2 regions of the Pelosinus sp. IPA-1 genome follow, and region 1 is predicted to be linked to the other one. Evidence: riboswitches for the same ligand, from Rfam matches in the RefSeq annotation. Region 1 holds a riboswitch; the other holds the start of a gene.
The links. Region 1 has a riboswitch for cyclic di-GMP ahead of QSJ81_RS16495 (porin family protein). Riboswitches for the same ligand answer to the same signal wherever they lie in the genome.
Positions count from the first base shown of each region.

Region 1 (4,097 bases):
TACTGAGTTGTATCAATCTAATTGGCTTGCGGGAATGAGAGCCAAACTGGGAATATTTAATGAAGAAGAACAGGATAAAAATCTTATTGAAGACCTTCTCGGTATGATGAAGAAGTATGGTGCGGACTATACCAATACCTTCCGCGCATTAACTTTTGATACGCGGCCTGATATGGAACTGTTTGGCACCACAGAGTTTGCTCAATGGCATGAGTTATGGCAGGCGAGGCTAGGCAGACAGCAGGAAGTAGAATCCTCCTCGCATCAGTTGATGCAAAACAGCAATCCAGCAATAATCCCTCGCAATCACCGAGTAGAAGCCGCGCTAGAAGCCGCGGTGCAAGGAGACTACAGTGTAATGGAGCGGCTTCTTGATGTTCTGGCAAGCCCTTACGCATATTCCCCCGAACAGGCTGAGTACTCTACACTGCCAGCGCTATCAACCCATCCTTACCGAACTTTTTGCGGTACCTGACGCAGAAGTAAAGGGAAGATGGTAGAGAGAGAGTACCATGGCGGAATTCAAAAAAAGCCACTACTGGTCATTACGACTGGTAGTGGCCCTTTTACGTTTTAAAAGCGGCACTGCTTTTAAAACGTCCCTGGAGGCCGCTATAAAACATATTATAGTAGTTACCGTTTTTTACTTTAGGTATTTGGGTGATTGGGCTGATCTATACTAGCAATATAGGCAGCATTTTTTATATCCTGTTGTTTGTCTTTGGTTGATCGTTGTTGTTGCGAGTTATTGGCTTGTTGCGAGTTACTGGCTTGCTGCGAGTTACTAGCTTGTTCTTGTGTCATGTGATCACCTCCTGACCATATTATTTACGCATAGTGATTGAGCTATGCAATTGGTATTGGATATACGTCGTACCTTAATTGGTAGGGCGGTGTTTTTTATTTTGAAGATTGTGTTATAAAAAATGATAAATAAAGTATGTATATAGTAAGACTGTTCAAAAACATACATAATTGGAGGGGGAGAAATGTGGTTCGATGGGCCTGATGTGCTTGAAGTAGGAGTTATTTTAATTGTAATAGCTGTTATATGTATCTTTTGGCTAAAACATTCGGATCGTGCTTAAAAGCATCGCAACTACAGGCACTGCAAGGCTTTTGTGAACCTTGTAGTGTTTTTAGTTTCAAGTAGTTAGAAGCCCGACTTAAAGTTGATTAATCAACTATTATTAATTCATAGGTAATTATAATTAGTACAACCCAAGGAAAATAATGCGAAGCATTGGATAATAAAGTACAGGCAGTCGTTAAATCCATTATAAAAATCTCCTCTAAAAATAAAATAGAGTTTAACTATACCAACAATTAGAATAAATGTAAAGTATTTACATTTATTCTAATTGAATATTTAAAAGAAAATGGAAATTAATAATGTATTTCTTTGGAAAATAGAAGGTGAATTAAAGTGTAATAAAGAAGAGGACGAATATGGAATAGAAAGTATGATATAAGTGCAGCTTGTCATGCATGAGATAAGAGGCTGAGTATGAAATTATGCAATTTGAAACCAAATCGACACTTACAACCATATGTTAGTCGTTATTGGTTGTGGGAGAATGAACCGAATTTACCTCAAATTATGCCCGGTACAGGAACTGAATTAATGTTTCATTATTATGAACCATTCGCTGGTAGAAATCAGAAGAATGAAATTTTTGTAGCGCCTAATTGTCATATTATATCTCCGCGTTATGGGTGTTATCATATAAATCCAGCAAGGTATAGCGGTTTTATTTCTGTGAGGTTTCGTGCAGGTGCTTTTCGCCACTTTTCTAGAGAATCAGGTAATGATTTAATAGACCGCTTTATTGATATTAATGAAATATGGGGAAAAAAAGGGCAAGAATTTGGACAACGGGTACTAGATGCAAAAAGTCTCCAGGAAAGGATTATTATAATCGAATATTTTCTTATGAGGTTCCTCGAAATGTATCGTCGTCCAAATTCATGGTTAGATGCAGCGGTAAAAAAGGTGTTTTATGGCTGCAGTGATGTAGTACTGAAAGAAATAAGTAGTGAATTATTTATTAGTGATAGGCAACTTCAAAGAAAATTTAGGGAAGCAGTTGGTGTTAGTCCGAAAACTTTTCAACGAAATTGTCGTTTTGAAACGGTATTAAAGCATTTACTACTTAACAAAGAAACAGATTATCTAACGAGTGCACTGGAACACGGATATTATGATCAATCCCATTTTATTAAAGAGTTTAAGACGTATGTAGGAGAATATCCATCTTTATTTTTACACGAGGAAAACTTTATGTCGCATTTTTACAATAGAAAATTGTTTGATTGATATAGTATTAGGAACGAGTGAGTTTAGGGTCGCGTATCCCAATGAAGGTTTTGCATCTTGTGCTCGCCATTTTTTTTATTAGGAGGAACTATTTTGAGTTTAAAAGCGGCATTTATATTTATTGCTCCGGAGAATGATGAGAAAATTCATAATGCAATTATTAATGCTCCGGTTGTACAATTACATGTTGTAGGTGTGGAAAATTATCAGGAAGGTGAGCTAGTCGCTAGAAGAATGGTTGAACAAGGTATCGAAGCTATTGAACTCTGTGCAGGTTTCGGAATTGAGGGAGTTGCGAAGATTAAAGCAGCAGTAAAAGGAAAAGCAATAGTTGGTGTAGTAAGATTTGATAATCACCCAGGTTTTGAATTTAAAAGCGGTGATGATCTATTTTAGTGATTTAACCGACTATATAAGTTATATATTATGTATCTTAAATTTCAAGAATATAACATAATCCTGCAGGAATTTAACAATATTGAGCGAAAATCAATTAAAAGTATATAAATGGCAAACCTTCTGAAAAGAAGGGACGCAAAGCTATGGGTCTAAGGACGATTAAGTCTATGATTGCCAGGTTGCATTTCTTGAAATGCAACCTGGCAATTTTTTTGTGTAAAAATTGATGTTTGTTGCCAGTTTTCATCAAAAGGAATTAACCTGTATAAGTACTGTAGCAAGCTTTCAGGTGAATGAAACGTATGTAATGGGACAACCAGACGTGACTATGAAAAATACATCTTATCAGGACGGTGAGTTTTTTAAGTGAAAAAGGTTTTTATATTACTGTTTTCGGTTGCAACGATAGTCGGTATACCAATAAATGAGCACGGGGGAAACGTGGTATATGCTTCAAATGAAGTAAAAATCGAGGGTGGCAATAAACTTTCTGTAATACCAGGAAATACAGAAAAATTTAAAGCTGAATTTGCATATGAAATGGCACAAATTACAGGTAAAATATTATCTACCCCAACTACTAATGTCGAAAACTTTAAAGTTGAGTTTGCGTATTCAATTGCTAGGGTCACAGCAAAAATAATGCCAATTTTGCCCAACGACCAGAAAAATGAATTCGCATATAAAATGGCACAAATCACAACAAAAATAATTAGTGACCCAAACCTAGATGTTGAAAAGGCTAAAGCTGATTTTGCATATGAAATTGCGCAAATAACAACGAGATTTATAACGAATCCAGATAAACTCACTACTGATAAAAACACAATGCTTACAATAACTAATGACTATGTTGATCCGAAAACAATGCTTAGGAATAATGCAGATATCGAACCTAAAACAGTAGTTCAGATGAACAATACGGAAATTAAAGAAAAAGCAAAAAGTAATACAAATTATATCTCACCGGAAACGTATACAGGCCTTATAGATGATTTGAGTCATGTAGGTGACCGGAGCAGTCAATTGGACAACAAAGTAAAGATTGACGGAGAAATTCGTTATCATTACGCTTTGAATAGTGGTCCTGGGCAATTAGATCGGGATTCATCTGGAATTCGTGCCCGTATTGGTTTTAATAGTGCAGTGAATCAGGATTGGCGTGCCTATGGTATGTTGGAAGGTCAAAAGAATGTAGTAAATTATAATAATGATTTCAAGCTTTCACATCTATATGTGGCGGGAAAAAGCGGCGAATCAATGGTGACAGCCGGTTCCTTTGGTTACCTTATGGCGGACGGTAATATTTATGATAGTGACTTTAAAGGCGTAAAAGTTGAGTTTGGAGATCCGATAAAATACACAGTAAGTTATGGCGAAA
Region 1 covers NZ_BSVC01000006.1:299,269-303,365, forward strand. The annotation lists gene QSJ81_RS16475 (protein adenylyltransferase SelO) at 1-475, shown strand, start outside; gene QSJ81_RS16480 (hypothetical protein) at 649-804, opposite strand; gene QSJ81_RS16485 (helix-turn-helix transcriptional regulator) at 1,508-2,317, shown strand; gene QSJ81_RS16490 (DUF6506 family protein) at 2,411-2,713, shown strand; cyclic di-GMP riboswitch class I at 2,817-2,903, shown strand; gene QSJ81_RS16495 (porin family protein) at 3,083-4,097, shown strand, end outside.

Region 2 (4,097 bases), on a different contig from region 1:
CGCTATTGTCACTTTTTCCTATGTGCAAGTAGCCAAAGTGAACCCCGGCGGCGGTGGTTCCTATTCTGTAGCGATACATAATCTTGGCGAAATGCCAGCATTAGTAGCTGCAGCTGCCTTATTTGCTGATTACACACTTACTGTGGCCGTAAGTGTTTGTGCTGGTACGGCTGCTCTTTCATCAGCTTTTCCTATATTGGCAGCGCACGAAGTAGCGATTGATTTAGCTGTTTTATTTTGCATTTTAATGTTAGTGAATCTAAGAGGAGTCAAGGAAGCCTCTACTGCCTTTGTTTACCCAACCTATGCATTTATTTTTGGTATTATCGCTTTGATTTTTACAGGAATATACCAAGCTTTAACTGGGCAGGCACCCATTATTCCTCCACAGTCCTTGGAGAAGCAATTTGATTGGACAATGTTAGTACTAATTTTACGTGCCTTCGCCAATGGCTGTAGCTCTATGACTGGGGTAGAAGCCCTCTCTAATGGTGTACCCATGTTTCGCTCTCCTGAAGTACGTAATGTAACAATAACGACATATTGGATGTCAGGTATTCTAGGCTTTATGCTTATGGGCATTTCCTTCCTAATTATGCACTTTCATATTTTACAAATAGAAGGCGTAACCGCCTTGTCGCAAATTGTTGAAATGACTTTTGGACGAGGTTGGGGCTATTACTACATCCAAATCACCACTATGATCGTGTTATATTTAGCTGCAAATACCTCGTTTAATGGTCTACCTTCTCTTTTATCCCTTTTGGCTAAAGACGGCTACATGCCGCGCTATCTAGGAATCAGGGGTGAACGCTTGAGTTTCTCTAATGGCATTGTCCTACTCAGTGCGATAGCTGGTCTGTTAATTTTTATTTATGATGGAAATACTGAGCATCTAATTTCCCTATATGCTATCGGTGTTTTCCTCTCATTTACCATCGCTCAAACAGGTATGGTTGTCCATTGGCGTCGGGAAAGAACCACAGGTTGGATTATGAATGCTACTATAAATACAATTGGTGCCATTGTCACTGGAATCGTCGTGCTTATTATCGGCATTACTAAATTTTCCCACGGAGCCTGGGCGGTTATTGTGTTTATTCCGTTTATGATTTTTATTTTCAAGAAAATTCGTTCTCACTATATTGATATGTCTGAACAACTACACTTACCAATAGAAGACTTTGACCCTGCGGTTGCTACTACTTTTAAAGTAGGTAGAAATATGGTCATTGTACCTGTTGCTACTCCTACCAATATCGTAGCGCAAACTCTCACATATGCGAAAAGCATTAGTAAAGATATTGTTGCCTTACATATTGCTACTGATGAAGTAGATGCTCAAAAGGTAACAAAAAAATGGCATGACTGGAATCCGGGTGTTGAATTAGTAACAGTTTACTCTCCTTACCGCTTAGTTATTCAACCACTACTTGATTACATCATCCAACTAGAGCGCCAAAAAGAACCAGAAGATTATATTACAATTTTAATCCCTGAGTTCCAAACAAAAAAATGGTGGCACCGTCTGCTTCACAATCAGACAGGTTGGGTGCTCCGTACTTTACTAATTCTAAAGGAAAATGTGATTGTGACTAGCGTTCCCTTCCACTTGAAAAAATAGATGAAATTGCCAAAAGGAGCAGCTTCAAATTAGAGGCTGCTCCTTTATTTAATGGTGTGATCAATAAAATGGAATATCTTATTGTAGCTGCAATAAGATGTTAATTATTAGGATCTGATTTTAAATTTAAGCTGATGAATAAAATGAGGATGGGGACTAAATAAGTGCTTAAGTTCATCTATACTGACAACTTCCGTTGAAACGATAGTGCATTCTCCCAGAAAAGTATTGAGTGCACCACAAAACAGCCAATCCGTATTTGTAATACTTACTTCAATTACCTTACTACCTAGAATCTTTTCATTCATCCAATCCACTACTGTGGAAATCTTAACATCTTTGTCGATCTCGAATGTCACCATCATTTCTTGTGTCATGATAGATTCTCCTTACTACTTCTTTTTTCCTATTTCATCTTGATGATAACATGATCTCATCTCAAGAAGGCGTAAAGAAACAAAGGATTTATATCAAGAAAAAGTAAAGAAATCTAGGTTTAAATAACACAGTTTATAGCATGCTGTTAATTTACAAATTAGCCGTATGCTATTTTCAATTTTTGACGAATTTCCACAAAAATTTTAATTCTATACCTTTTGGCGGAGGCATGAATGTTGCAAATGATTTATTATAGGATCCATAGAGCTCTATTTTTGTAAATTGAATATGTTAGATTTCGGCAAACTTATCGAAAGGTAAGGACGCAAAGCTATGGGTCTAAGAATCTTAGGATTTAAGGCTGCCAGGTTGCCATTGACAGATGTCAATGTTGCCAATTGGCAGTTTTTAATATTTTAAGAAAGAAGGTAATAGATTTAGAAGATTGTTCTTAGCAATAGTTGAAATCAAAAAAACTTACAATAACAGGAGTGTGTTCTATTTATGAATAGTAAAAAAAGATTACCTATCATTTTACAGTTAACAAGTATGTTTGCTATCGCTGCAATGCTATTATTATCAGCCCTTGGTTATACAATTTATAATTATCTTTCACTAGGCGACGAGTCAAATAAGCTGGTATCATATACTGCTGTTAGAACAATGTCTATTAAAGAAGCTCATACAGATTATGTTAGAGCCCTTCTTAATTTCCGTGGATTCCTGCTGTATCCTGATGGAGCAGCTTATGAGCAAGGATATCAGGAAGATATGAAAAAAGCCATTAAAACAGTGAAAGAATTTAATTCCAGTTCCGTGAATCAAGATTCAACTGAAGAAGGTGCTAAACTTGAAAAGCTACTAAATGAATATTTAGGCCTTGTTGAAAAAATGATAATTGCCAAGAAAACCAATGATCCAACACTGAATCAACTGACTACAGAGGGGCGAAAGCATACAAAAGATATTGAAGATCAGTTTACAAAACTAGCTGAGACACAACAGAAATCTATGACAGATAAAAGCAATCTTATGATTACCCACGCCCAAAATAACAGTAGGAATATTATTTTACTGAGTACTTTAATTTTTATAATGGCCTGTATTGTGGTAATTTGGTATAGTCGCAATTTGGCAATGCGTTTTAGATATTTAACAAAATCAATGACTATGATTGGGCAACTAGACCTTACGGAAAAGGATATTGAAATTCGTCGAAATGATGAAATTGGGGATATGGGGAACATCCTTAATTCTATGCGTAATTCTCTAAAAGAAATTGTTGCCCTGCTGCACACTAGTTCTCGAACATTGGCAGCATCCAGTGAAGAGTTGAGTGCATCAGTCGAAGGACACCTAGAAACCGTAGATATTGTAGCTAATAGTACGGGAGAGATTGCTGCTGGTGCTTCTAAAAATTCCGATAGTATTATCAATATCTCAGGAGCAGTTGAAAAAATTTCAGCTGGTGCAGAGGAAATTAACGCCAATGCAACAGAGGTAAATTCCAATACACAAAATGCAGTGGCGGAAGTAGATCGTGGTATGTCCATGTTACAAGCCGTGGTAGAACAAAATGAAAACGTTGCCTCTTCTATGGCTGAGATTACAATAGTAACAGAAAAATTGGCGCAAGGATCCCAGGAAATTAAAGGGATAGTGGATGTAATCACCAATCTTGCAGGACAAACAAATCTTCTAGCCCTAAATGCAGCAATTGAAGCTGCCAGAGCAGGGGAAGCAGGGCGGGGATTTGCGGTTGTCGCAGAAGAGGTTCGTAAGCTAGCCGAACAAAGTGAAAAATCTACAAAAGAAATCACAGAGATCATTTCCAACATGGGAAGTGAGATTGAAGTGTCAGTAAATGCAGTGGAACGAGCGAACGGAGAGGTTATAAAATGTAAAACCTCAGCTCTCGATACACAAAAGGGCTTTCAACTCATTGCGAAAAGGTTAACTACTGTAAAAGATGGTATTGAGCAAATTGCTTCTGCAATTGGTGAAACTGCTTTGGGGACACAGTCTATGGTAACTAGTGTAGAAACCATACGGCTTGTAGCAGATACTACCTCGGAAGGTATTCAAACCGTTGCAG
Region 2 covers NZ_BSVC01000001.1:98,611-102,707, forward strand. The annotation lists gene QSJ81_RS00435 (APC family permease) at 1-1,624, shown strand, start outside; gene QSJ81_RS00440 (hypothetical protein) at 1,732-2,001, opposite strand; cyclic di-GMP riboswitch class I at 2,293-2,379, shown strand; gene QSJ81_RS00445 (methyl-accepting chemotaxis protein) at 2,507-4,097, shown strand, end outside.
Region 2: it holds a riboswitch for cyclic di-GMP, as region 1 does, so the genes downstream of both, QSJ81_RS00445 (methyl-accepting chemotaxis protein) here and QSJ81_RS16495 (porin family protein) in region 1, are expected to answer to the same signal.